One region of the Planctomyces sp. SH-PL14 genome, then DNA from elsewhere that is predicted to be linked to it. Evidence: riboswitches for the same ligand, from Rfam matches in the RefSeq annotation. Region 1 holds a riboswitch; the other holds the start of a gene.

Evidence for each region. Region 1 has a riboswitch for cobalamin ahead of VT03_RS02365 (ribonucleoside-diphosphate reductase subunit alpha). Riboswitches for the same ligand answer to the same signal wherever they lie in the genome.
Region 2: it holds a riboswitch for cobalamin, as region 1 does, so the genes downstream of both, VT03_RS27155 (prepilin-type N-terminal cleavage/methylation domain-containing protein) here and VT03_RS02365 (ribonucleoside-diphosphate reductase subunit alpha) in region 1, are expected to answer to the same signal.

Annotation. Positions count from the first base shown of each region.
Region 1 is NZ_CP011270.1:565,667-579,967, reverse strand. Features, by position in the region: gene aroB (3-dehydroquinate synthase) at 202-1,326, opposite strand; gene VT03_RS02410 (FmdB family zinc ribbon protein) at 1,400-1,633, opposite strand; gene VT03_RS02405 (hypothetical protein) at 2,079-3,188, opposite strand; gene ribD (bifunctional diaminohydroxyphosphoribosylaminopyrimidine deaminase/5-amino-6-(5-phosphoribosylamino)uracil reductase RibD) at 3,360-4,493, opposite strand; gene VT03_RS02395 (leucine-rich repeat domain-containing protein) at 4,556-5,854, opposite strand; gene VT03_RS02390 (hypothetical protein) at 6,107-6,361, opposite strand; gene VT03_RS02385 (DUF1559 domain-containing protein) at 6,345-7,400, opposite strand; gene VT03_RS02380 (tetratricopeptide repeat protein) at 7,617-8,342, opposite strand; gene VT03_RS02375 (ribonucleotide-diphosphate reductase subunit beta) at 8,979-10,058, opposite strand; gene VT03_RS02370 (hypothetical protein) at 10,140-10,475, opposite strand; gene VT03_RS02365 (ribonucleoside-diphosphate reductase subunit alpha) at 10,487-13,339, opposite strand; cobalamin riboswitch at 13,672-13,910, opposite strand.
Region 2 is NZ_CP011270.1:7,062,485-7,076,785, forward strand. Features, by position in the region: gene VT03_RS27120 (CPXCG motif-containing cysteine-rich protein) at 1-178, shown strand, start outside; tRNA gene VT03_RS27125 (tRNA-Arg) at 719-792, shown strand; gene VT03_RS27130 (glycosyltransferase) at 798-2,063, opposite strand; gene VT03_RS27135 (hypothetical protein) at 2,523-2,924, opposite strand; tRNA gene VT03_RS27145 (tRNA-Ser) at 3,159-3,245, opposite strand; gene VT03_RS27150 (hypothetical protein) at 3,323-3,535, opposite strand; cobalamin riboswitch at 3,941-4,159, shown strand; gene VT03_RS27155 (prepilin-type N-terminal cleavage/methylation domain-containing protein) at 4,317-5,189, shown strand; gene VT03_RS27160 (hypothetical protein) at 5,236-5,565, shown strand; gene VT03_RS27165 (GTPase) at 5,691-7,550, shown strand; gene hemB (porphobilinogen synthase) at 7,661-8,653, shown strand; gene VT03_RS27175 (hypothetical protein) at 8,657-8,986, shown strand; gene VT03_RS27180 (endo-1,4-beta-xylanase) at 9,263-10,738, shown strand; gene VT03_RS27185 (exo-alpha-sialidase) at 11,160-14,177, shown strand.

The sequences.
Region 1 (14,301 bases):
GGTGGGAGCATAGCGCCTCTCCTGAGGCGGAGACGTCGGGGGAACGGCCGCCGAAGCCGGTTCCGACCGGAAATTCCGGACCCCAAGAGTATAGGCCGACGGATTCCCGCCGGAGAGACCAGTCTCCCGCCAGCAAACCCAATTCGCCTTTTGGAGCCCCGGGCGGCACATTCTGCCGGACTTCGCCGTTCCCGGGCCGCTTCAGGCCAGGGAATTCGTCAGAAGTTCGTGGACCAGCGGCTCTTCCACCCCATCGACGAGTTCGACGTGACCGATCCGCGTCGGAAGGACGAACCGCAGCCGCCCCGACTCGGACTTCTTGTCGAGCCGCATCCGGGCGATCAGTTCCTCGGCGGGCCACGTCCCGGCCGGAAGCGAGACCGGAAGCCGCAGCCCGCTCAGCAAGGAGAGCTGCCGCGCGGTCGCCGCCGCGTCGATCCGCCCCAGCCGCTCGGCCAGCCGGCTGGCGTAGAGCATCCCGATCGACACCGCCTCGCCGTGCAGCAGCTCGCCGTAGCCCGCGATCGCCTCGAAGGCGTGGGCAAAGGTGTGGCCGTAGTTCAGGACCGCCCGCAGGCCGGTCCGCTCGTATTCGTCCTGCTCGACGACATCCGCCTTGAGCCGGCAGCTCCGGGCGATGGCGTACCGGAGCGCCGCCGGCTCCCGGGCGTTGAGCTCGGCGATGTGACCCTCGAGCCAGTCGAAGAACTCCGCGTCGAGAATGACGCCGTACTTCACGACTTCCGCCAGCCCCGCCCGGTACTCACGATCCGGCAGCGTTCCCAAGACCGCCGTGTCGATCAGCACGCCGAGCGGTTGGTGAAACGCGCCGATGAGGTTCTTCGCCTGGGGATGGTTAACCCCCGTCTTGCCGCCGACGGAACTGTCGACGTCGGCGAGCAGCGTCGTCGGGCACTGGATGAACGGCAGTCCGCGGTTGTAGGTCGCGGCGACGAATCCGGCGAGGTCTCCGACGACGCCGCCGCCGACGGCGAAGACGACAGCCCGCCGGTCCGCCCGCAGTTCGACGAGCCGGTCGTAACAGTGGCTGACGACTTCCAGCCGCTTCGTGTTTTCGCCTGCTTCGACGACGACGCTTGCGGTCTCCCAGCCGGCTGAGTCGAGACTTTTCCGGACGCCATCGGCGTGGGCCGCCACGTTCCGGTCGGTGATGACGATCGCCTGCCGCTTTCCTTTGCGGCCGAGCCGGTCGACCCACGGCGCGACATGGCCGGCGGCAGCGGGGAGCAGGCCGTCGGCGATCAGGATGTCGTAGCTCCGCTCACCGAGGTTGACGGAAACGGTGGTCGAGGCGGCTTGAGACACGGCGGCGGTAGGGAAGGAGCGGCGGGGGAGTTGGTGGGAACGGCGTGGCTGGCGGGAACGAGCCGGGGTGGGCTCAGTTCATCGGGAGCCGGCAGCAGGACGGGCTGCAGGGGGGAGCGGAGGTGGGCGGACAGGACGAGCCCATGACCGGCAGATCGCCGCGGCCCATGTGGGCGGCGGCCGGAGCGCTGAGGAGTTTTTCGAGACGCTTTCCCTGGCAGTGGGGACAGGTCACGGATTCGCCGGTGCGGACGAGCTGTTCGAACTCGTTTTCGCAGGACTCGCAGCGGTATTCGAAGATGGGCATGACGGTCGCTCGTGTCAGAAAACCGGAAGTGTATCCGACCGGCGGAGCGTGAACGAGCCAGCACTTCGCTGGCCTGAGCCGGGGTCCAGGGGGGGCACCCCTGGTGGGGGATGCAAGGGGGCCTGTGTTGTTTTTTGGCCCCTTGCCCGCCGGAGGCCTGGCCGTCGAGAGATGTCTGAAGGAGTCCGTGTCCAAACGCGGACAACGTGCCGGATGCCCCCTCACCAACCCGCGGGGAATGCAATGCGAACGGCGAGTTCTCAACGCCGATGGCCCAAAGCGGTCGTCCGTCGTTGACCACGGTTCCTCACCGGAGCGCCTCCGGCGGCCAGGGGTTCCCCCTGGACCCGGCCTCTCCACTCGCTTCGCTCGCAGAGAGTCGACAAAAAAAACGCGGAAACGGTTCTCCCGTTTCCGCGTCCGATTCCACGACAAACCCATTCGACTACGGCAACTGGATCGTCTTCAGATCCATCTTCCCATCTTCACCCTGAACAATGACCACCGCCGTCGCATCGTTCACCTTGTCGAGCTGCACAACCCCCTTCAGCTCGGCCACGGTGTCGTACTTCTGCCCGGCCACATTGCCGTCAACGACGTGCTCGGTGATCCCCTCTTCCCGCTCCAGGTCATCGGTGCTGACCTTCATCACACCCCGGGCACTGTTGGTCAGGAGGAGAAAATCCTTGCCGTCCTTCTTGTAGGCGATCATGTCGAGCGGACGATTGCGATTGCCCAGCTCGGCGACGGTCGTCCCCTTCACCTTCTCTCCCTTGCCGACGGCGGTTACCGGGAATTTGACCAGCGGCGTGCAGACGAACCCGGCCAGGACGTGCGGCTGACCATCAATCACGAACGGAACGAACGTCCGGATCGGAGACATGCTCTCCACGCGGCCATGAGCCCCGTGATAGATCTCCAGGTTGACTTCCTGGTCCTTGGGGCCAAACGGGAACAGGAACGAACGGACCGCCGACCCCTCCTTCGAGAGACCCGAGACGATCACCTGTCCTTCGACAAACGCCAGGTCGGTGATCGAATCGCCACGGGGATTGGCCTTACGACCCCGGCCGTCGACCTGCTCCTTGTCTTCGGGAGCGTTCGACAGCTCATTCTTGGAGAAGGCGACCTTCTCGAGCGAGAGCCGGCTCAGCTTGCCCGCTCCATCGACCTTGACGATCGCCGGCTTGCCATCGGCGTGGACCGACAGGAACACGTTGCCGGTCTTCGGGTTCACCGCCAGGTCATTGACGGTGATGTTCTTGGCGTCGGTTTTGAGCAGCTCGGAGAGCGCGCTCCCAAGTCCTTCGATGGTCCGATCCGCTGCCTTCTCGCCCCCCTTGTCACCGGTCTGGATGGCGAAGATCGTCGCCCCCTTGGTGTCGCCGATAAACAGGACCCCTTCTGGTCCGAAGGCGAGGGAGCCCGCCGACTTCAGCTCGGGCGTCCCCTCGGTCAGTCCGTAGATGTCGGCCGCCTGAGCCGTCCCGGCCGCCCCCGCCGCCAGGCACAGGGCCGCCACAGTCCGGCGAAAGAATGACTTGGATCGCGACATGAGAATCCCCTTGCAATGAGTGGATGACTGCGGGCCTCCCGGGCACGCATCGGCGGACGCGCCGATCCTACTCATGCCCGAAACGGGCTCACAAGGAACCGATGCGGAAGAATTGATGAATCGCAACAGCTTCAAGAACTGATGAAGCGGGGCGTCATTCCGCCCTAGCGATCATCGTGGCTGCACCGCGTTGATGTAGACGTCTCCATCGAGCGATTCCGTTGCCACGACGGAGAGACCGGACGCCATCACCTGCTCGGTTCCGAACCCGCCGAGCGGCGACTTTGCCGATGCCCCGCCGATGATCTTGGGGGCGACAAAGACGTGGTACTCGTCGAGCAGTCCGGCATCGTGGAACGCGCCGAGAACATCCCCGCCCCCTTCCACGAGAAGGTTCGTGAGCTTCCGCTGTCCGAGCCTCGACAGCAGCGCGGGAATGGAGACCCGCGGCGAGGCGGAGCCGTCAGCCGCAGCGCTCGGAACCGCGTCGAACAGCTCGACTTCGACACCCCGAGCAAGAAACGCTTCGCGACGGACTGCGTCCGCGGCGGAGGTCGTGGCGACGAGCGTCGGGAACTCCTGCGCCGTCTGGACGAGCTGGCAGTCGATCGGGGTCTGAAGCGTCGAGTCGAGGACGATCCGCAGCGGCGTCCGCGGGCCGGGGGGCCGGGCCGTCAGCAGGGGATCATCCGCGACAGCCGTCCCGCGGCCGACGAGGATCGCGTCCATCCTTCCCCGCAGCTCATGAACCCGCGCCCGCGAGCGTTCGTTCGAGATCCACTGCGAATGGCCCGTCCGCGTGGCGATCCGCCCGTCGAGCGACATTGCCCATTTGGCATGAACATACGGCCGGCCGAGCGTCATCAGCGTGACGAACGGCGCCACCACCTGCCGCGCTTCCGCCTCGCAGACCCCGACGATGACCTCGATCCCCGCCTCCCGGAGGATCGCGATTCCGCGACCCGCGACATGCGGCGCGGGATCGCCCGTGCCGAGGACCACCCGCCGGATCCCCGAGCTCACGACCAGCGGAGCACACGGGGGCGTCTTGCCGAAATGCGAACAGGGTTCGAGGGTGCAGTAAAGCGTCCCCCCGCCCGCGCGATCACCGGCCGCCCGGAGGGCATTCACTTCGGCATGCGGCCCGCCGAACCGCTCGTGGTTTCCCTCGCCGACCAGTTCCCCCTCCGGCGAGACCACGACGGCCCCGACCATCGGGTTCGGTTCGACCAGCCCCCGGCCCCGGCGGGCCAGCTCCAGCGCCCGCCGCATCGCTTCTTCGTCGGACGAGAACGTGATGGGCAAGGGGCATCCGTGGACGGTCGACAGTTCGCGGCAGGTTCAAAAGACCAGCTGCCGCAGCGGGACTACTCGTTGGCCGCGTCACCCGAGGCGACGGTGACGTTCGGCTGAGCCGCCTTGAACTTGGCCAGCCCCGCCTCGGTCGCCTTGTTGAGCGTCTTAAGGTTGATCTTCTTCAGCGTCTTCATGCCGGCGATCTTCGCCAGCCCCGCGTCGTCGATGTCCGACTCGGCCAGGCTCAGCTCTTCGAGAGCCGGCAGCGACGCGATGGCGTCGGCCCCGACCGGACCGATCGGGCACTTGCTGACGTCGAGCATCTTGAGCTTCTTGAGCCCGGCGAGGTTCTTGAACGACTCGTCGCTGACGTTCTGGACCTGGAACATCTTGAGCGTCGTCAGGTTCGTGAACTTCGCCAGGACTGCCATGTCGGCGTCGACGAACGGGCACTCGGAGATATCGAGGTAGGCCAGCGTCGGCGCGCTTCCTTCCACCGCCGCCAGACCTTCGCCGGTGACGTTCGTCCCGCGGACGCGGAGGTCGGTGAGCTTCGTCAGCCCCTTGAGCTGCTTGAAGCCGTCCGAGCTGACGAGGGTCCGCATCAGGTTGAGCTTCGTCAGCTCCGGCATCTGGGCGACGAATTCCATGGCCGAGTCGCCGAGCTGGGCGTCTTCGACTTCCAGAATCCGCAGGTTCTTGAGCGTCGTCAGCGACTTGATACCGGCATCCGTGATTCCGTAGGAGCGGAGCTTGATGTCCTTCAGGCCCGTGTGGTTTTCGAGCTTGGCGAGGCCGGCATCGGTGATGTAGTTGCAGCCGCGGAGGTCGAGGGCCTGGAGCTCCTTGAGCTTGGCGACTTCATCGAGCCCGGCGTCGGACGTGAAAGTGTAGAGGAGTTCCAGCACCCGCAGCTTGGGGGTGTACTGGAGGTTGGCGAGGGCCGCGTCGGTCATCTTGCTGCAGCGGCGCAGGCCGAGCCGAGTGATCGGCGGGAGGTCCTTGAGGATCTCGAGGCCCTTGTCGGAGACTTCGGACTTCTCGAGGCTCAGCGTGGCGAGGTAGGGGAACCCCTTGAGGTGCGGCAGGTCCTCGTCCTTGACCTCGCGGGTCGACGTCCCGCAGTTGACCGCCACGACGGAGCCGGCGGCGTCCTTCGTCAGCGTGACGCCGATCTCTTCCAGGGCCTTGATGGCCGCCGCATCGTCCGCCTTGCGGACTTCCTTGACCGCTTCCGCCTTGGGGGGCGTCGGGTTCGGCTGCTTGGGGGGCTCGGTCTGAGGGCATCCACTGAGCGTCGCGACCAGCACCGCTCCGGTCAGCGTTGGGAGAAGACGGGCGAAGGGGCGACAGCGGCGGAGGCGGGGCATATCGAGGTTTCCGGTCAAGTCAGCCAGGGATCAGGCGGGAAGCTGTTGATGATACAAACGCCGCCACCCCGAACAAGCCGCGCAGCCCCTTCCGCGCCTCTCGCGGTCGAGGGGCGATCCCGGGCGGCTCCCCGGATCATCGCGCCCCTGTTGTCCCAACTCTTCGCCCGACCGCGGCCGCGCAAAGCCAATCGGAGCCGCCCCGCCAGGCGGCGGGACGACTCCGATCAACGGACAGCCGGAGAGGCCGAGCTACTGGCGATCCGGCACGGGGGCCGGAGGCGGAGGCGCTTTCCGACCGGCGCTGCGCCACATCTTGTCCCAGTTCTCCCGATCGATCTGTTCGGACTCGCGAAAGGCCTCCTGGTACGCCTCCGGTGACAGCATCTCCTGCCGCGGCGGCCACAACCGGGACGCGGCGCGCCACGCCGCAATCATTCCTCCCGCCAGGATCAGCAGAACGAACCCCTTTCGTACCGGGGAGAGCTCTTTAAAACTCGGCAACACGCTCGCCTCCTTCGCGCGTTGCCAGGGCCCGGAACATCCGTCCGGCGGCATTCGGATTGACCTCGTCGCGGGTCGGGGCGCCGGTCCCTTCGGGGTACTGGTATCCGGACTGCGCGTCTCCGTTGATGTTCTCGCTGATGAATCGGACGGAGCCGTCTGCCATCACGAACTGCGCCCCGCCCGGATGATCCGAACGGAACGAAGTCATGTAGCTGGCCCAGATGTTGATGTTGGGGGTGACCGTGAAGTCGTAGTTGTCGTGCGTGTTGAGCTTGTTGCAGGCCAGCGTGGCAAACGTCGCATAGGTGTCGATCCAGCTCGCGCCGGTCACGCCCGAAGTGACAGGCCGGCGGGTGGCGGGCTCGATCACGGTCCCCCACCGCTCGCCGTAGGCAATCGTGTTGGAGGTGCCGTCAATGATGTCGTTGAGCCGGACGGTGATTCCCCCGCTCCGGACTCCGCAGTTCATCCCGGCGACGTCGATCATGCCGTTGAAGTACATCTTCCCTGCGGGAAAGTAGACGCAGTAGTAGTGCGTCGGATCGGTTCCGGGGCACATCCAGGCCCACGCGTAGCTCGTGTCGCCAGCGTTGACGCCGTACGAGCAGTATGTGCTCGGCGCTCCGCTCGGTTTCGGATCGGAGGGGCAGAGGTAGACCGGAATCGAAGGCCGCGCCGCCAGGGGGACCTCCAACTGGTTGTAGACCGCGGCCTGATCGAGGAACGGGAGCAGCAGCATCAGCGGCGAGCGGGCCGGCTTGCAGGCGGCGGGGTTCGTGGCGTTCGGCGGGCCGTGCGCCCACAGATGCGGCAGGGCCCCGCGGGCCTCGTGGAAGTTGTGCATCGCTAACCCGATCTGCTTCAGGTTGTTCTTGCACTGGGCGGCGCGGGCCGCCTCGCGGGCACTCTGGACGGCGGGGAGCAGGAGAGAGACCAGGATCGCGATGATCGCAATCACGACGAGCAGTTCGATGAGCGTAAAGCCGCACCGTCGCGAAGAGGATTCGCGCGGCGTGGCAGGGCCGAGGGATCGGCGCATGGCAGCAACCTTTCACAAAGGGTGAAACGGAAACGCTGCGTGGCTGGCAGATCCAGGCTGAAGGCTGGCTACGTCAGCAGACAAAGGTGGGTGAGCGAGGAGCGGCGGGTGGACGCGGGGCAGCCTTCTTCAGGCCGATGGGGGCGGGCTTTTCGGAGGCCGAGGAACGGGTGGGGTGAGGCGGTTGGCGGGCGTCGTCGCGACGGCGACGGAGGCCTACTCGGGCGAGGTCTCGCCCAGGTTCGATCGGCACCGCTCCAGCCGCTCCGAATCGTTGAGGCGTTCGTAGAGTGTCGCGATCCGGGCGAGGCAGCACTGGCAGGTGATCGTGTCGATCTGATTCAGCGTGAGGGACTCGATGGCGGCGCACGCCTCGTCGATCCGCTTGTGCTGCATCAGGTGCGTGGCGAGGCCGACGCGATAGCGGGCCGAGCGGGGGTCGAGGGCGATCGACTTCCGGATCAGGCTCTCGACGTGCCGCGGCAGGACGCCACAGCGGGAACCGTAGAACCCCATGTCGTAGTAGGCGCGGGCGAACTCGGGATCCTGCTGCGTCGCGGCGCGGCAGGCGTGCATGGCGAGGACCGGCTGTTCGAAGCGGCCGAGGGCCTGGGCGACCGCCAGGAGCTGCTGCGGCGAAATGGCTTCGTGCGAGATCTCAAGGGCGAGCAGGTCGGTGGCGAGGTCGGTCTTGCCGATCAGGCCGTAGGCGATCGCGAGGCGAATCCGGGATTCAAGGCCGAGGGGGATGAGGAGGGAGGCCTTTTCCAGGGCGGAGATTGCCAGCGGCGTGCGGCCTTCTTCGAAGTGGATCAGCCCAGCCAGTTCCCAGGCCCGGCCGTCTTCGCGGTGGGAGTGGAGGTAGCACCGGGCGATCCGTGCGGCGCGGTCAAGCTCGCCGGCGTCCATGGCGGATCGGATGTCTTCACGCGTGTAGACCATGAGGCGGTGGTGGCGGGCAAAGGGGGACGAAAACCTCCCCGAGAGTTGGGTGCCTCTCGGGGAGGAAAGGGTGTCGGCGGCTGTGGAGTGCCGCCCGCTCAGTGCTTCCGCCATAAGTGGAAACTGAGACTCAGTCTCATGATAATTGCGTGGTCGGTCGCAGTTTGCAACGGACAAAATGCCTCCCCGGTTGAAGGCTGATCTGCAAAATGTGCGGGCGAAACACTTTAGGGAATTATTTCGCCGACTTGCTCACGTTTGTCAGCCCGACCGAAGCAGCCCTTCACGTAACCGGCCTGACCCTTCACCGGGTCCAGGGGCACCCTGGTGGGGAGTGCAGAGGGGCCTGTGTTGTTTCTTTGGCCCTTTGCCCGCCGGAGGCCTGGCCGTCGAGAGATGTCTGAAGGAGCGCGTGTCCAAGCGCGGACAACGTGCCGTATGCCCCTCACCAACCCGCTGCGTGCGGAGCGAGCGGTGAGTCCTCAACGCCGGTCCCACAAAGGGGACGTCCGTTGTGTCCCACGGTTCCTCAACGAAAATGCCTCCGGCGGCAAGGGGGCGTGGCCCCCTTGACCCCAAGCTGCCGTCGCACATTGGGTTTGAGCTATGGACGCCGTTCCGGCAAGGGCGCCGTTCTCAGTCCCAGCTCAGCGTCGACGCACTCTGATACTCCGTCACCCGCGTCTCGAAGAAATTCTTCTCCTTCGACAGATCCATCGTCTCACTCATCCAAGGAAACGGGTTCGACGACCCATACTGCGTCGGCAACCCGATCCGCTCCAGCCGACGATCCGCAATGAACTGAACATAGTCCCGGAACAGTTCGGCATTGAGCCCCAGAATCCCCCGCGGCAGACAGTCGCGGGCATACTCAATCTCCAACTCCACCGCCTGCCGGATCCGATCTACCATCGCCTGCTGGAACTCGGCCGTCCAAAGATGCGGATTCTCATTCCGGATCCCGTTGATGAGGTCGATCCCGAAGTTCAAGTGGATCGTCTCGTCCCGCAGGATGTACTGAAACTGCTCCCCAATCCCCGTCATCAGGTTCCGTCGGTGGAACGACAGCACCATCACGAACCCGGTGTAAAAGAAGATTCCCTCCATGATCAGGTAATAACCGATCAGGTTCTTCAGAAACGCCTGAGCCCCTTCAAAAGTGTCAGTCGTGAAACTCGGATCGAGGATCTCCGTCGTCAGCTCCATCTCGAAGTCGTCCTTCTTCGCGATCGCCGGCACCTCGTGATACATGTTGAAAACCTCCCCCTCATTGAGGCCCAGGCTCTCCACGACGTACAGAAACGTATGCGTGTGCACGGCTTCTTCGAAGGCCTGCCGCAGGAGGTACTGGCGGCACTCGGCGTTCGTCACATGGCGGAAGATCGCCAGGACAAGGTTGTTGCCGACAAGGCTCTCGGCGGTCGCAAAGAACCCCAGGTTCCGCAGAATCACCCGCCGCTCGTCCGGCGTGAGCTTGCTCGACCGCCACGTCTCGATGTCCTTGTTCATCGCGACTTCGGTCGGCATCCAGTGGTTCGCACAGGCGTTGACGTAGTGCTCCCACGCCCACTTGTACTTGAGCGGCATGAGCTGGTTGACGTCGACCTGATGGCAACTGATGAGCCGCTTCGAACTGGCATCGATCCGGCCGAGCCCGGCGGCTGCGGAGGAGGGAGCGGAGGCCGTCGAGGGAGCGAGCGTCTCGGAGAGGAACATGGGCGGTCTTTCGTTCGGATCGTGATGCGACATTCCCTGCCGCAGACGGGGTGAGAAGGGGGACGTTCGACGCAGGAGTCTTCAACTCCGGTCCATGGGACACTTGTTGGAGCAGCGGGGCGGATCGGAGGCCTCGAGAGCAGTAGCACGATGGAGGCACAGCCGCTCGGTGTGGCGGATCCAGCGGACGATCTCTTTCATCCGCCGGGCCAAAGGAGCGAGTTCGAGGAACTCGTCCCGATGCGAGAGGTAGATCCCGCTCCACGGGCCGGCCGGCTCGGGGAGGTCGTACCCGCCGGCGTCGGTGATCAGGAGGAAGCTGCCGTCGGCGTACTCGCGCTTCCACGCGCGGGAGACGCCGGGGATGTGCCACACCTGAAAACCGAGGTCGAGAAAGAGCCGGCTGGTAGCGGGCATGTTGTCCGGTTCTACTGGCATGACTCGCAGCCGGGGTCGTCGATGGGACACATCGCGCCGGCCTGCGGAACGGCGGCTTCCAGGGAGTTCGACTCGGCCGAACCCCCGTCGCGGCGGACCTCGACCTCGCTCGAAGCACTCTTGTTCTTCATCCACTTGGGCTGGATGCCGAAGCGGTTGACGTCGACAGTCGACTTCTCGACCTGCGTTGCGGCAAGGGTCCGAAGGTAATAGGTCGTCTTGAGCCCCTTGTCCCAGGCGAGGAAGTACATGTCGTGCATCTTCCGCCCGCTCGGCTCGGCGAGGTAGAGATTGAGCGACTGCCCCTGATCGATCCACTTCTGGCGGCGGGAGGCACACTCGATGAGCCACTTCGGCTCCAGTTCGAACGCCGTGAGATACCGTCGCCGGATCTCGAGCGGGATCCGCCCGATGTTCTGGATCGAGCCGTCGTAGTACTTGATCTCCTCCAGCATCTGAGCGTCCCACAGGTCGAGCCGCTTCAATTCGTCGACAAGGACGTCGCTGACCTGCGTGAACTCACCCGAGAGGTTGCTCTTCACATAGAGGTACTTGTAGGCGGGCTCGATCGACTGCGTGACGCCGATGATCGTCGAGATCGTGGCGGTCGGAGCGATGGCGAGGACGTTGCTGTTCCGCATCCCGTGGGCGGCAATCGCTTCCCGGACCGGCTGCCAGTCAAGGGCCGACGAGCGGTCAACCTGGATCGCCTCGCCGCGGTTCTGCTCTAAGAGGTCGAGCGTGTCGAGCGGCAGCAGTCCGCGGTCCCACTTCGAGCCGGCGTAGGTCGCGTAGGCACCCCGTTCGCGGGCCAGGTCTGCCGACGCGGAGATAGCGTGGTAGGCGATCGCTTCCATGCTCCGGTCAGAGAATTCGACCGCCGCGTCGCTGGCATAGCTGATCCCCAGGGCCTGGAGCGCGTCCTGGAACCCCATGATCCCCAGTCCGACCGGGCGGTGCCGGCGGTTCGACCGCTCGGCCTCAGGTGTCGGGTAGAAGTTGATGTCGACGACGTTGTCGAGCATCCGGACCGCCGTCCGGACCGTGTCGGCCAGCAGTTCGAGATCGAACCGGCCGTCGACGACGTGGGCCTTGAGGTTGATCGACCCCAGGTTGCAAACCGCGGTCTCCTGGGCCGACGTGTTCAGCAGAATCTCGGTGCAGAGGTTGCTGCTGTGGACGACGCCGACATGGTCCTGCGGCGAGCGGATGTTCGAGGGATCCTTGAACGTGATCCACGGATGCCCCGTTTCGAACAGACGGGTGAGCATCTTCCGCCACAGCTCCGCGGCAGGCAGCCGCCGGAAGAGCGGGATCTCCCCCCCGTCGGCGAGCCGCTCGTAATGCTCGTACCGTTCCTGGAACGCGCGGCCGTAGAGATCGTGCAGGTCCGGTACTTCGTCGGGGCTGAACAGGGTCCAGGAGCCGTTCTGCCGGACCCGCTGGAGGAACAGGTCGGGAATCCAGTTTGCCGTATGCATGTCATGCGTGCGGCGGCGTTCGTCTCCGGTGTTCTTGCGGAGGTCAAGGAACTCTTCGACGTCGAGGTGCCACGTTTCGAGATACGAGCAGACCGCCCCCTTCCGCTTGCCTCCCTGGTTCACCGCGACAGCCGCGTCGTTCACCACCTTGAGAAACGGGATGACTCCCTGGCTCTTTCCGTTCGTCCCGTGGATATGCGAGTTCGTGGCCCGGATGCGGGTCCAGTCGTTCCCGAGACCGCCGGCCCACTTCGAGAGCTTCGCGTTATCCGAGACGACCTTGAAAATGTGTTCCAGGTCATCGTCGACGGTGCTCAGGTAGCACGAACTGAGCTGCGGATGCGGTGTCGCCGAGTTGAACAGCGTCGGCGTGGCGGAGGTGAACCGGAACGTCGAGAGCACTTCGTAGAACTCGATCGCCCGGGCTTCGCGGTCCTCCGGCTCCTGGATCGCCAGTCCCATCGCGACCCGCATCCAGAAGAACTGCGGTGTCTCGATGCGCCGCCCGCCGATATGCAGCAGGTAGCGGTCATAAATCGCCTGCAGGCCCAGGTAGCGGAACTGGTCGTCCCGCTCCGGCTTCATCGCCACGGCCAGGCGGCCGAGATCAAAGCTCCGCAGTTCCGGCGCGAGTCGTCCCGCCCGGATCCCATCGATGATCGAATGCTCAAACTGGTCTCGGTGCACGGCCGTCAGCGACCGGGCCTCAGGCGTCTCGCCGAGGACCTCCTGATAAATGACGTTTCGCATCAGCCGCGAGGCAACGACGTCGAACGCCGGATCGCGCTCGATCCGTGATCGGGCGGCGAGGATCTGGACGCGGTACACCTCGGCGAGCGCGATCCCGTCGAAGACAGAGCGGATGACTTCGTCGACCAGCTCATCGACGGAGACGATCGTCTCGAACCCGCGGCACGCCTCGGCGATCCGCTTCCGGGCCCGCTGCGGATCGAACGGGACGCGGGTTCCGTCCGGCAGGACGACATGGACGACCGGCGTCTCGTCGGCGACCGGAACCTCGCCCCGGATGAGCCGCATCTTGGCGTGCTCGGAGCGGTAGATGATGTAGCGGCGGGCGACGCGGTACTGGCCGCAGGCCATGAGCCCCATCTCCACGAGGTCCTGGATTCTCTCGACATCGATCCCCTCGGGCCGGCTGGCCGCTACGCCGATGTCGTCGCCGACCGACCGCGCCACATCGGCGATCTCCTGCTGGACATCCGCGTCGAGCGGCTGACCGGCGGCGAGGTTCAGCTCGGCGCGGAAGGCGTTGGCGATGGCGTTCTGAATCCGGGCCAGGTCGAAGGAGACGACTCGGCCGTCGCGTTTGCGGACAACCCATTCGTGAGGGGCGCGCAGCATGAATCCATCCAGTCCGAAGAGAGGAAAGTAGGTGAACGGCCGACGCAACGGGGGCGCGTTGGATCGAACCGAGAGATCGCTGAAGAGAATCGGTTCAGCGGTCCGGAGGAGAGACACTCACGAGGGCTCAGCCGTCGCGGGACGGCCAGAGTGCGGAGGTGCGTTTAGAAACGCCCCGCGGGAGCCGGGAGAACAGAGGGGGTGTCCCAAGCCGGACACTCGATGCGCGTAAAGCGATACCGCCAGACATCATCCTCGGCCGCCCTTTCCCACGAAGGCTCCGTTCGACAGCGGGGTGGGCTGGCAGCAACAACTGCCCTTCCTCGTGAACGCCACACCGCTCCGTTGCCGGCAGGTCTTCGGACTCGCGGACGTGCGAGTTCCCGTCTCCATCGGACTGATGAAGGGGGGCTCGCGCCTACTGGCCGTCGCTTCCCGGACCTGAAGATCCAGTGCCATGACGGCGGTCGTTTCCGCTTACCGCTGCGGGGCAGTCCCGGTTTTGCACCGGTGTTCCCTCTTTCGCGGACACCACAAGTGATGGTGCCCGACCAGCAACGCGAGGCAAGATATCGTGGGTTAACGGAATGTCAACGGCCTCCTTCGGCGGATTCACAAAGCCGCCTAAGGCTCAAGTTCACAAGCACCGCGATCTTGCCGGCACGGCTTTGCTTCCTCAGACCCAACGTGCGACGGCAGCCGGGGTCAAGGGGGCAACCCCTTGCCGCCGGAGGCACTCCTGTGAGGAACCTTGGCACGCAACGGACGTCCCCTTTGTGGTACCGGCGTTGAGAACTCACCGCTCGCTTTGCAATCTCCGCGGGTTGGTGAAGGGGCATCCGGCACGGTGTCCGCGTTTGGACACTCACTCCTTCAGACATCTCTCGACCGCCAGGCCTCCGGCGGGCAAGAGGGCGTTGCCCCCTTGCATCCCCCACCAGGGTGCCCCTGGACCCGGTGCT
Region 2 (14,301 bases), 1.9 Mb from region 1:
CGCGGCGCTCGCCTGCATCTACTGCGGCGAGACGATCACGGTTCCGGTCGACATCTCCGCCGGATCGTCCCAGCAGTTCACCGAAGAGTGCCCGGCCTGCAGCCGTGAAGTGACGCTCCTCGTTACGATTGACCGGGAAGGGGAGGTCAGTCTGCGGTCGGATCCGCACTATCCGTAGCCGATGTCGGCGGCATTTTCGCGGGCGCCGCGTGAGCAACGTCGTCCCTGGTGGCAGGCGTTGTTGGGGGAGGCATTCGCCGATTGGTGGCCGCCCCAATGCTGTCTCACCGGGTCCAGGGGCACCCTGGTGGGGGATGCAAGGGGGCAACGCCCTCTTGCCCGCCGGAGGCCTGGCCGTCGAGAGATGTCTGAAGGAGTGAGTGTCCAAGCGCGGACAACGTTCCGGATGCCCCCTCACCAACCCGCGGGGATTGCATCGCGAGCGGTGTGATGTGAGGGAGTCCTCAACGCGGGTGCCACAAAGGGGACATCCGTTGTTTACCACGGTTCCTCATGGAAGAGGCCTCCGGCGGCAAGGGGTTGCCCCCTTGACCCCGGCTGCCGGCGAGGACGCTGTTGGATCCATCGCGAAAAGCCGTTCCGTCCCTCGTTCACCGACCACCATCCAGCGACCGCACCCGGCCTGTTTGCGGGGCACGGCCGGACATTTACGGCATCGGCGCTCCCCGTTAGACTTCCGCTCCTGCCACGTCAGGAAGCACCTGTAGCTCAATTGGATAGAGCATCGGTCTTCGGAACCGAGGGTTGGGGGTTCGAATCCCTCCGGGTGCACTTCTTCAATCTCGTCCTGGTGGCTGCCCAGAGGCGAACTCTTCCAGTGCCGTGGCGGTCAACTCGTTGCCCGTGGGCCCGGCAAATCTCTCTGAAGCCCGCGTGGCGTGCTGCTTCATCCCAGCATCGCCCAGGCAGCGTCCGATGACGGTGGCGACGCGGCGCCCGACGAAGCTCCCTCTCGGGATGGAGGTTCCGGCCTGCAGTCGTTCGATCCGCTGTACGTTGTCGAACTGGTCGTGGCTGAGGGGGACGATGATCTGCGGAATCCCCGCCTGAAGCGCTCGCGCTGTTGTGCCGATTCCGCCGTGGTGGACCAGGAGGGCGCTCCGTCGCAGCACGTCGAGCAAGGGAGCGTAACGTTCGTGGCGGACGTGGTCGGGCAGGGGCTCGGGAAGCTGTTCGGGGTACTTCGTCAGCAGGAGGCCGCGGCAGCCCAGGATCCGGCACGCGTCGACCGCCCCGCGGAAGAGGGGCGCTCCGTGGATCATCGCCGACCCGAACGTGAAGACGACCGGCGGCGGACCCGCGTCCAGCCAGTCCTTGAGATCGCCCGGGAGCTCGCCGGCGGCGTCCTCCTGAACGAATCCAGTCTGCTGGAAGTGGCCCGGCCAGTCGGGGGCGTCGGCGTACCACTTGGGGAAGAGGCCCAGGATTCGCTCAGGGGAATGGATCCAGTCCTTGAGATAGCGGTGGTGCTCCGGGAGGCCGAGTTCCTTGCGAAACCGCGAGAGGGTCGTCGAAAGGTGGCCGTCGACGACCCGGTCTCCCAGCCAGAAGAATCCACGGACGACGCCGCGGGGAACCCAGGTGGGAAACCGCACTCCCGCCAGGACCGGCGGATCGACGAAGCTCCGCAGCATGCACGGCTGGAGGTGGAGCGTTGCCAGCTTGAGTCCGGGGTGGGTCTCCTTGGCGACGCGGGCTCCCATGGCGAGGCTTCCGGCTGCCACGACGCCGGAGGGGTGACGTTCGTGGAACTCTGTCGTGAGACGGTGTCCTGCGCGGATTCCCTCGTAGACGTCGGGATCGGCGAAGACGACCTTAGTGCCGCGGCTCGGGTGCCAGAGGTCGGGGTTGCGGAGGATCCGGTTGTACTGCTCGATGGTGCCGAGCGGACTGAACTGCAGCCCGGCCTGTTCGACAGGCTCGCGGAAGTATTCGCCGGTGGCGAGGGTCACGCTGTGGCCGCGTGACTGGAGTTCTCGCCCGATTCCGATGAAGGGATTGACATCTCCCGAGCTTCCTTGGGGCAGGAGCAGAAATTCCATGGGACCGGCCTGATCGAGTTGCGACTGGGGTCCTGCAAGATGAGGCGGGGCGGCCGCACTGACAAGCTCAGGCGGGCAGGCCCAATGGGATGCTGGCTCGAGCGACGTCCTCGCCCGCGCGGCTCCGTTAGCTCAAACCCATCGTGACGGCAGCCGGGGTCAAGGGCCAAAGAAACGACACGGACCCTTGCCCGCCGGAGGCACTTCCATGAGGAACCATAGTACACAACGGATGTCCGCTTTGTGGTACCAGCGTTGAGGACTCCCTCACATCGCACCGCTGGCGTTGCAATCCCTGCGGGTTGGTGAGGGGGCATCCGACACGTCGTCCGCGCTTGGACACGCGCTCCTTCAGACATCTCTCGACGGCCAAGCCTCCGGCGGGCAAAGGGGCGTTGCCCCTCTGCACTCCCCACCAGGGTGCCCCTGGACCCGGTGAGACTGCGAGCAGCAACCGCGCTACCGACGGACCGGCACCGTCGAATACAGCGCTATGTCCGGATCAACCTCGTCGTCGTATTCCTCGGTATCCGGCTCACTGTAGGCCCGACGGGGGAGGGCCGCGCTCGAGAGATCGATCCGCACATGGATGATCCGCCGCGGACCGACCGCCTCTTCCGCCAGACGCTTCAGCTTGCGGTCCTGCAGATAAAGAAGGGCGACCGCCCCGACCGCGCTCGATCCCAGAAACAACACACCGGCCGCCGCCAGCCACGGCGCGCGGGACAGAAACAGGTACGCAAAGGTCGAAGCGAAACCGGTCCCGGTCATCCATTTGATGAGCCCGACGAGACGGCGATGGCAACCCCAGGTTTCGGGCTGCTCCAGAAGCGTAGGAATTGACGCACTGCGCCTGGCCATGCGGAATCCTGCAAAGAAGGAGATTCCGAAGGAATGCCACAACAACATCGCGAACGCGACGAAGGGACGGGTTGAGCGCAGCTCACAAGCTAACCGCCCGAAATCGGAAAGAGAAGCGCCGACTTCGAGATTCGACGACGGGTGCCGGCTCGAGCTCTCGGATCGGCCGCACGCCGGCGAGCCGCAAACGGAGCCCACCGCGCGGCTTCTGACATAGCCAAAGAAAAACTGGAGCGGAGAGGGGGGGATTCGAACCCCCGGTCCCCTTTCGGAGACACAGCATTTCCAGTGCTGCACAATCGGCCGCTCTGCCACCTCTCCGAACGTGAATTCACGTCAGCCCGGGATGACAAAACCTGCCCGCAACAGGAGTCGCGGGCCGGCTGTTTCCCGATGTCTTATTCGGCGGCTGCCTTGGCCGCGGCGAGGTCCGCGTCTCGCTGTTCGACGGCGGAGAGAGCGTTGAGACGGTTGGTGATCGACCGAACCTTGGCGCGGAGGTTCCGCCAGATGGGGTCCTTGCGCTCGCTGTCCGCGACGCCCTTTCCGTAGGCATCCAAACGGGTTTTCGCCTCGCCCAACTGGCGTTCCAACGAGGTCCGGTTCGACATCTCTAGCCTCAGTCCAACTTCTCTGAAAAACGGTCGAGTCCCGCAGTCTCTCAGAACAGGCCGGTTGTTGCAACGACAGCGGAAACGCTTTTGTGGTTCGCTGCTTGCGGGGCTCGGTTCCGTAGCGTAGTGGTCTTGTGTTCAGGGGTTGTCGCGGGGGAATTCGGCAGCGAAGCCCAGGCGGAGGTCGAGAAGCGAAGGAGACTCTCCAACAGTGAGCGTCAGCAGCGAGCAGCGTTCCAACCGCTGTGTTCCAAAGAGGTTGGAACACCAATTGATGCTAGGTGTTCACTGATGGCGAGGAGACCGCGCGCAGCCTGAAAGCCCGATGGTGACATGCCCCAGACAGACGGCGTTGGCGGGGAAATCGCGGGACGCCGATTGACGGCCGGCAGCCGGGTGGTACCTTTTGCCCCGGTATCGGGTGCCCGACAGGGTTGTCGGGAGAATAGGGAAGACGGTGTAACTCCGTCGCGGTCCCGCCGCTGTAACCGGGGACGACAGTCAGTTGAGAAGCCGATGGATTCCGTCCATCGCTTCCGCCACTGCGACGCAGGTCGCGGGAAGGTCTGACTGAAGAACGATCCGGAAGCCAGAAGACCTGCCTGATATCGCCGTCCGCCGGCCTGTTTGCCCGGCGGAGGCCTGTTTTGTCGGTCCCCTCGCGGAAAGGGCGTCGGCGTTCGCGGTCCGGCCCCCTTCTGATCGGGCTTCTCCGCGCTTCGCTTGCGCGGCTTTCCTCGTCCGGTGCGCGATTCACCGTCTGACAAGGAATTTTCGAATGGCTTCCCGTTTCCGGTCCCGCCGTGGTTTCACGCTGATCGAGCTGCTCGTCGTCATCGCCATCATCGCGGTGCTCGTCTCCATCCTCCTCCCCGCCGTCCAGCAGGCCCGCGCTGCCGCCCGCACGTCGGACTGCCGGAACCGGCTCCGGCAGCTCGTCATCGCCATGCACAACTACGCCGAGACGTACGGCGACCGGCTGATCCCCTACATCGTCGAGGACCAGGCACGGCTCAACTACCTGCAGACCTACGGCGGGAAGCAGGGGATGGCGCAGTACTGGTTCGGAACGGTCAACTACGACGAGCCGGTCATCAGCAAGCAGCTCGACTTCCGGAGCAGTCCGCTGGGACAGTTCATGGAGACGAACTATGCCACCTTCCAGTGTCCGGACTTCGGCCCCTCGCAGATGCAGAAAGTGCGGTTCGGGCGGCCGGCGAGCGGATACGCCTACAACGGCTACTTCCTCTCCCGGAGCGGGGGGCTGGACTACCTTCCGCCGAGCTGGGCCGCTCAGCCGTCGGCGAAGCAGCTCAGCGTCCGTCTTGCGGACGTGAAGCAGACGACGCAAACGATCGCCTTTGCCGATAGCGCGGCGGTTCTCTGCGAGGATTTCGCCTGCACCTCCAGTCCTCTGCAGGAAAACTGGATTCTCGAGCCGCCGAGCAACGATCTTCCGACGATGCACTTCCGGCACAACGGCGTCGCGAACATCGCCTACGTCGACGGCCACGTCGAATCGTCCGGGACCCGGGCTTTCGTGACGCCGTCGTTCGGCGATGGCGCCAAGATGGACCGGGAGCAGCTCGGGTATCTCTCCGACCGTCTGGGCAATACGAACTTCCAGGATGAATGGTACGACCTGAAGTAGGCAGCAACCTGGAGAAGCGAGGTTCAGTCCATTCCGCGAGGCGGTCATGCGGTTTCTGATATTTGTCGCGCTCGCACTGTGCTGTTCCTGCGCCGCGGAAACTCCGGCCGACCCCGAGCGCGGGGGGCAGATGGTCTATATCGACACCGCGACCGAGCAGCCGTTCGTCGCCAACATCTCTCGCGAGTTCCCGGCCCTTCATCCCGACAGCGGCGAGCGGACGCTCATCCCCGCGCTGTACTGCCCGACCTGCCAGAAGTGGTATCCGGCCCCTCCGGTGGAAGTTCTCCAGCGAAACCCGGCCGCGGCGAAGTGTCCCAAGTCGGGAGATGTCATGACGGCCAACGGGCCCTGGCCGACCGCTCCTGCCAAGTGATCCGAATGGCGGCGGCCGCCGTTCCTGGCCTCGATGCGTTCTCGGGGGTGTCGCGTTACGATGCCTGAGAACGTCCCCCCTTGCGACCGGTTGGTTGCGGGGATGGTGGGGCGGGGGATGGAGCAATGTCGGCCGAACTGGTCCAACTCGAAATGCTGGCGCAGATCGACGATCTGCGGGACCGCGTGCAGACCTGGGCCGCGCAGGAGTCCCCCTGGGTGCCGGTCCAGCGGAGCCAGGCTCTCCTCCGCCGTGTGCTGACTCGCGTCGAAACGCTGCGGATCCGCCTGGAGACGCCGCTCGTTGTCGCGACCTTCGGCGGGACAGGGACCGGGAAGAGCACGCTCGTCAACGCTCTCGTCGGGGCCGAGGTGACTGCTTCGGGGCGGCAGCGGCCGACGACCAAGAAGCCGCAGATCATCTGCCACACCGAGACCGACGCCCGGCTCCTCGGCCTGCCGCTCGATGAGTGCGAGCTGGTCCAGCGGGACGCCGAGATCCTCCGCGACATCGTGATCCTCGATTGTCCCGACCCGGACACGAACGAGACCGAGACCGCCGGCAGCAACCTCGCCCGGCTGCACGCGCTGCTGCCCTACTGCGATGTGCTGATCTACTGCTCGACCCAGCAGAAGTACCGCTCGAACCGCGTTGTGACGGAACTGGGACAGGCGGCGGCCGGATGCCGGCTCGTCTTCGTCCAGACGCACGCCGATCTCGACGAGGACATCCGGGACGACTGGCGGCAGCAGCTCCGGAGCCACTATGAGGTCCCCGACGTCTTCTTCGTCGATTCCGTGAAGGCCCTCCGCGAGCAACAGAGCGGCCAGCGTCCGTCCGGGGAGATGGGCCGCCTGATCGAGCTCCTGATCCGGCAGCTCGGGGCGTCGGAGCGGGTGCGGGTCCGGCGGGCGAACGTCGTCGACCTGCTGCACGCCGCCCTGACCCGGTCCCGCGAACAGCTTCAGGAGGGGCTCGACGGAGTCCGCTTGCTCGAGAAGGCTCTCGAAGTGCAGCGGGAGGCGATGGGCCGGCGGATGACGACGCGGCTCTGCGAAGACCTGCTGGCCAACCGGAACCTGTGGGAGCGGCGGCTCCTGGGGGCGGTGACCGACACCTGGGGGATGAGCCCCTTTTCCTCGGTCCTCCGGGTCTACAACGGCCTGGGGGCGCTCCTGACGTCGATGAGTCTCTACCGCGCCCGTACGACCGCCCAGATGGCGCTCCTGGGGGTGGTCCACGGGGCGCGATGGATCGAGAGCAAGCTCCAGTCGCAGGAGGCGGAGGACCGGCTGGAGCGGGTCAGCGCCTTCGGGATCGAGGACAACGACCTTCGCGAAGCGGAGCTGGTGATCGAGGGGCACGTCCATGCGGCCGAGCTCTCGGGAACGCTCGGCCAGGGGCGTTCGATCCGCGACCTGCGGCGGGAGGCGGCGGTCGTCGAGAAGCAGTTCCTCGTCGACGTCGGGCAGCGGCTGGAAGAGATCATCCGTGATCTCTCGGAACGGAACTCCCGCTGGTGGATCCGCGTTCTCTACGAAGTCACGTTTGTCGCCTTCCCGCTGTTCCTGCTCTACCGCATCGGCCGGAACTTCTTCTACGACTCGCTGGTTTACGAGCGGGCGTTTCTCTCGACCGACTTCTATGTTCCGGCGATCGTCTTCCTGGCCCTCTGGGGGGGCGTTCTGGTGATGCTCTTCGCCCACCGGTTGCGGCGGGGGCTCAACCAACGCGTCGTCGGCCTGGCGGAAGAGCTCGTCGACCTGCATCTCTCTCAGGGGCTGTTTCCGCAGGTCGAAGGGGCCTGCCAGGATGCCGCGCGGCGGACGGGAGAGATCGACCGCCTCGCCATCGCGGCGACGAAGCTTCGCGACGACCTGGCCGGCTCCTCTCGGCTCGGTTCTCAGAGGCTGCGGCCGGCGGCAGCGGAGACGTCGGGATCGGCCCTGGTCTCGTCTTCGGGGCTCGCCCTGGCTCGGCCGTGACGATCGGCCAGGCAAGTCGGGCGAATCATCGGCTCTCGTCGCGTGGGCCCTGATCGAACCGTATGATGAAGACTTCCGGTCGATGCCGGTTCCGAAACGTCGGGAGCGCCATGTTTCCTCAGATCCGCCTGCGACGGCTTCGCAGCCATCCCCGCCTTCGCGAAATGGTCCGCGAGACGAACCTCGCCCCGTCGGACTTCATCCTCCCCCTCTTCATCCGTCACGGGACCGACACCGAGGTCCCGATCCAGTCGATGCCGGGCCATTCGCAGTGGACGGTCGACCGGCTGACGAAGGAGGCCAGGGAAATCGAGTCGCTGGGGATTCCGGCGGTGATCCTGTTCGGCATTCCGGACGAGAAGGACGCCGTCGGAAGCAGTTCCTGGGATGAGCATGGGGTCGTGCAGCAGGCGATCCACGCCATCCGCGAGGCAGCGCCGACGCTGTACGTCATCACGGATGTCTGCTTCTGCGAGTTCACCGATCACGGCCACTGCGGCGTGCTCCACGAAGTGAACGGCACGCAGGATGTCGACAACGACGCGACCCTGCCTAACCTCGTGAAGCAGGCGGTCAGCCACGCCCGCGCCGGAGCCCACATGATCGCCCCCAGCGGCATGATGGACGGCATGATCGGAGCGCTGCGGGAGGGGCTCGACGCCGCGGGATTCACGCATGTCCCGATCATGAGTTACGCCGCCAAGTACGCCTCCGGCTTCTACGGCCCGTTCCGGGAGGCGGCGGAGAGCACGCCGCAGTTCGGCGACCGGCGGACCTACCAAATGGACCCCGCCAACGGGGCGGAGGCGCTTCGCGAGGTCGCCCTCGATCTCGCCGAAGGGGCGGACCTCCTGATGGTCAAGCCGGCCCTGAGCTACCTCGACATCATCCGCCGAGTGAAAGCGGCCCACCCGGACGTCCCCCTGGCCGCGTACAACGTCAGCGGTGAGTTCGCGATGGTCAAGGCGGCGGCCCGCAACGGCTGGATCGACGAGCAGCGGGTCGCCCTGGAAATCCTGACCAGCATCAAGCGGGCGGGGGCGGACCTGATCCTGACGTATCACGCCAAGGACGCAGCCCGGTGGCTGGCGGGAGAGTCCTGAGCCGTGAACTGGCGCGAGCGACTGCGGAACGCGTTTGCCGTTCCCGAGCGGAAAGAGGTCGAGCTGACCGACGAGGTCCGCCGCCGGATCGACGGGGTGTGCGAAACCCTCATCCAGCGGAATCTCGCCGCGCCGGCGGTTGTCCTCCTCGAGATGTCCCGGCCGATGAACTATGTCGGCGCCCAGGCCCTGCACGCCCTGACGCCGCTGCTGGCCGCGGTCGCCGAACCGGCACGGGTGACCGAGCTGGCGGCGTTCTTTGAGCAGCGGGGATCGGTCGAGTATGTCATCGGCCGCCTCGAAATCCTTCAGAAACGCAAGGGGCCGTCCTGACTCCGGCCGCGGATCCGCCCCGGTCCGCGGCCGATTGAACGCCCGCCGGAGGGGGACTAGACTCCTGAACTCCTGTCCCCGGCCTCACGGAATAATCGGTAAATCTCAACAAAATCCGTTTCGTTCGAGGGCTGGGGGGAGTTCGGCTCCGGGGAGGAGGGTATGGCCCGGTCGATGGAAGCTGTATTGTGAATGTTTCCGCGGATTTGGCGTTTCCGCGGGAGAGGGACTCGGGAACTGATCCTGGCGTAGGGTAGAACGGCTGCAATGGGCGTCATGCGATTCGTGTTCGATCCGCCCGAACTGTTCGACCAGTATCCGGAACTGCGCCGCGGCTACATCACCGGCCTCGACGGCCGGGTCCATCCGACCCGCATTGATGCCGAAGGCTCGATCGTCGCCTTTCGCCGTCAGAGCTCCGACAGCGGAAAAGTCCACGTTCCCTATCCGGTGGAAGGGCACGGCCGGCCGGTCCTGACGACCGCATCGCTCCCCGAACGCGAACAACCGTACATCCTCGCCCTTGAGCTGCTGCGGGGAAAACTTTCGGATATCCGAGATCAGGCGGCCGCCTGGGAGCAGGTCCGGATGACGATTCCGGACCAGTTCCGGACGCTCGCCAAGACTGCCTTTCAGAAGTTCGCCCACGCCTGCCTTGTCCAGGAGTTTCCAGTCGCCGCGACGCGCGAGGCCCACGAGGGGCTCTCCGCGATCTGCGAAGCGGCCAACGTGCTGATGGACGCCTACGTCCAGCAGCGGTCCGCCAGCCTGCGGGTGACGCAGGGAAGCCCGCCGACGCTCGTTGGCTGCACGCTCGATCGAGGCCTCCTCCAGAGCCCGTCCCAGGCGACGGTCACGGCGGCCATCACCTCGGCGATCGTTCCGATCGAGTGGTCGCGGATCGAACCGACCGAGGGGGAAGGGCAGTGGCAGGAGGCGGACGATCTGGTCCAGCACTGTCTCGACCACCGGCTCCTGATCGTCGGCGGTCCGCTGATCGACCTGACTCCCGGCGGGCTGCCGGAGTGGCTCATCCCGTGGGCGAACGACACGCTCAACCTGCCGAGCTTCGTCTGCGACTACGTCGAGACCGCGGTTGGGCGTTACCAGGGCCGGATCCGGATGTGGGAAGTCTCCGCGGGGGGCAACCTTGGCGGCGCGCTGGGGCTGACGGAAGAAGGCCGCCTTGCTCTCGTGGCCCGGACTCTCGAGACCGCCTACCGCCGTGACAGCGACGCGCGGTACTTCGTTCGCGTTGCTCAGCCTTGGGGCGAATACCAGGTCCGTGGGCAGCATCGCCTGACTGCGATTCAGTTCGTCGATGCCCTGCTGCGGTCGAATCTCGGGCTTTCCGGTGTCACGCTGGAAGTCTCGGCGGGTTATCTCGGGCGGGGCTCGCTGATCCGGGACCGGGCCAGCATCTCGCGGTTGATCGATCTGTGGAGCCTGCTCGGAATCCAGATCCACGTTGTCCTTGCCTGTCCCTCCTCGTCGGATCCGGATCCGAGTGCGGTCGGGGGATCGACGGTCGAGCCGAACGTCTGGAAGTCGGAGTGGACCGAAGCGGCCCAGGCGGAGTGGCTGGAAGCGGTGATCTCGATGCTCTGTGCGAAGCCGACCGTCACCGGCGTCTACGTCAGCAATCTCTCCGATGGCGCGGCCCATCGCTTCCCCAATGCCGGACTTCTGAGAGCGGACGGGACGCCGAAGCCGAGTCTCGAGGTCCTGCAGCGGCTCGGGCATCATCGATAGCGTTCTTGCCGGCACAGCTCTGTTTGCTCAAACCCAACGTGCCACGGCAGCCTGGGGTCAAGGGGGCCACGCCCCCTTGCCGCCGGAGGCACTTCGATGAGGAACCGTGGTAAGCAACGGATGTCCCCCTTTGTGGGGCCGGTGTTGAGGACTCCCTCAATCCAGAACGCTCGCTTTGCAATCCCCGCGGGTTGGTGAGGGGGCATACCGCACCGTGTCCGCGCTTGGACACTCACTCCTTCAGATATCTCTCCACGGCCAGGCCGCCGGCGGGCAAAGGGGCGTTGCCCCTCTGCACTCCCCACCAGGGTGCCCCTGGACCCGGTTTGGGCAGCCGTGCAACCGAGATCGCTACCCTCTTAGGCGACCCTTCGTAAAGATGGCCGACGTCTCGCCACATCCTGTCGAGAGGTCGCCGCTCATGAAGTGCCTGCCGTGTCTCCTGGTCCTCGTCGTTCTCTCTCTCGCCGGCTCGTGCGGAGCGGCGGAAACGCTGGAACGCATCCAGCACAACGACCCCAACCTGGTTGTCGATCTCGGAGTGGGCCTGTGGGCCTGGCCCCTGCCGGTCGACTACGACGGCGACGGTGACCCGGACCTCCTCGTCTCCTGCCCCGACAAGCCCTACAACGGCGTCTACCTCTTCGAAAATCCCGGCGGCGACAAATTCCCGGTTTTCAAGCCGGCCCGGCGTCTCGGCCCGGCAACGACCAACCTCCAGATCTCCTACGCCGGCAAACAGCCCCGGTTCCTGGAGCAGGGGACGGAGTTCGTCGACTTCCTGAAGGTCGGCCAGTCGCAGCCCCGCAAGCTGAACGTCCCCGAGCCGATCGATCCCAAATGGGCGAAGGTTCGCGAGAAGCAGTGGCGGCTCTTCGACTACGACGGCGATGGCGACCAAGACGTCGTGATCGGTCTCGCCCCGTGGGACGAATACGGCTGGGACAACGCCTACGACAAGACAGGCCGCTGGACCAATGGCCCGCTGCACGGCTTCGTGTACCTCGCCCGCAATAGCGGCAGCGACGCCGCGCCGAAGTACGAGAAGGCGGTGAAGCTCGAAGCGGACGGGAAGCCGATCGATGTCTACGGCCGCCCCTCGCCGAACCTGATGGACTTCGACGGGGACGGCGATCTCGACCTCCTGTGCGGCGAGTTCCTCGACGGCTTCACCTACTTCGAGAACACCGGAACCCGCACCGAACCGAAGTACGCCGCCGGACGGAAACTGGCCGGAGACGATGGCCAGCCGCTCAAGATGGACCTGGAGATGATCGTCCCTGTCGCGTTCGACTGGGACGGCGACGGCGATGCGGACCTGATCTGCGGTGACGAGGACGGCCGCGTCGCGTTCCTGGAGAATACCGGCAAGCACAAGGACGGTGCCCCGGTCTTCGCCCAGCCCCGTTACTTCCAGCAGCAGGCCGCCGACGTGAAGTGCGGGGCCCTGGCGACACCCGTTCCGGCCGACTGGGACGGGGATGGCCAGGAAGACATCATCTGCGGCGACTCCGCAGGATACGTCTCGTTCATCCGGAACCTTGGCGGCTCGCCGCGGAAGTGGGCCCGGCCGCAGCGGCTCTCCGCCGGCGGCCGCACGCTCCGGATCGAAGCGGGACCGAACGGTTCGATCCAGGGACCGGCCGAAGCGAAGTGGGGCTACACCTCTCCCTGCGTGGCGGACTGGGACCACGACGGCAAACTCGACCTGCTGCTGAACTCGATCTGGGGACGGATCGTCTGGTGCCGGAACATCGGGACGCGCGAAGCCCCCGAACTCGCCGCCCCGGCGCCGATTGTTGTCGCCTGGGACGGGGCGACGCCGAAACCGGAGTGGACCTGGTGGGAGCCGCAGGGGGGCGAACTCGCGATCCAGTGGCGGACCACGCCGCTGGTCGCCGATCTCGATAAGGACGGACTAAACGATCTCGTGGCGATCGACACCGAGGGGTATCTGGCGTGCTACCGCCGGACCAAGGGGGAGAACGGCGAACTGAAACTTCTGCCGCCGGTCCGCTGCTTCTCCATGGAAGGGCCCAGCGAGTTCGATTCGAATCACAATCGCGTCGGGATGAAACGGGACGACCTGCTGCGGCTCAACGCCCGCCACGCCGGTGCGAGCGGCCGCCGGAAAATCTGGCTGACCGACTGGGATGGCGACGGCGATCTCGACCTGCTTGTGAACGGCCCGAACGCGACGCTTCTCGAACAGGTCCGAAAGGAAGGCCAGCAGCTCTGGTTTGCCGACCGCGGCAAGCTGTCCGACCGAGTCCTGGCTGGCCACTCGACCAGTCCGACGGCGGTCGACTGGGACAAGGACGGCACGCCGGATCTCCTCGTCGGAGCGGAGGATGGCTTTCTCTACTATCAAGCCAGCACTCGCGCCAAAACCACAGAAGTCAATGCGGAGGCGGCACAGGACGCAGCGCTCCCGAGCGGAGTCCTTTCGCGGGAATTCCTTTACGAGACCGCTCAGTTTCCCGAGTGCCACGCCGGAACGCTGGCCGAGACCGGGCAGGGGCTCGTCGCCGCGTGGTTCGGCGGGGAGAAGGAAGGGACGAAGGATGTCGGGATCTGGGTCGCGCGGCACGTCGACGGCCAATGGACCGCGCCGGTCGAAGTCGCCAACGGCATTCAGCATTCGACGCTCCGGTATCCCTGCTGGAATCCGGTGCTGCACCAGTTTCCCAAGGGGCCGCTCGTCCTGTTCTACAAGTGCGGTCCGAGCCCCAGCGAGTGGTGGGGAATGCGGACGGAGTCGAAGGACGCGGGGAAGACCTGGTCGTGGCCGACGCGGCTGCCGCAGACGATCGACGGGCCGGTGAAGAACAAAGCGGTCCTGCTGAAGGATGGCACGCTCGTTTGCGGTTCCAGCACCGAGTACGACGGCTGGACGGTCCACATGGAGTTCACCCGCGACGAGGGGCGGACGTGGGACCGTGTGGGGCCGATCCACACCAAGGCGGAATTCAACGCGATCCAGCCGACGATCCTGCAGCACAAGGATGGCCGGCTCCAGGTCCTCTGCCGCACGAAGGAAGAAGTCGTATCGACCGCCACCTCATCCGATGGGGGGCGGACGTGGTCGAAGATGACCGCCACGGGTCTTCCGAACCCGAACTCCGGGATTGACGCGGTCACGCTTCGAGATGGCCGGCATCTGCTCGTTTACAACCACACGCGGCGGAGCAGCGGCATGCCGAAGGGGAGGGCGTTTCTCAACATCGCGGTCAGCGACGACGACGAGGTTTGGAAAGCGGCGGCGGTTCTTGAGAACGAGCCTGGCGAGTTCTCGTATCCCGCGTGCATCGAGACCGAGGATGGCCTGGTCCATGTTCTCTACACATGGAAGCGCCGCAAGCTGCGGCATGTCGTCGTTAATCCGAAGAAGCTGGAGCTGACGCCGATCGAGAATGGCGTCTGGCCTCAATCGAAATAAAGGGATTCAGCCACAGATAAACACAGATGGACACAGATAAGAAAAGACACAGGAACCAATCTTCCCCTGCCTTTATCTGTGTGAATCTGTGTTCATCTGTGGCCTATCCCCTCTTCTGAATACG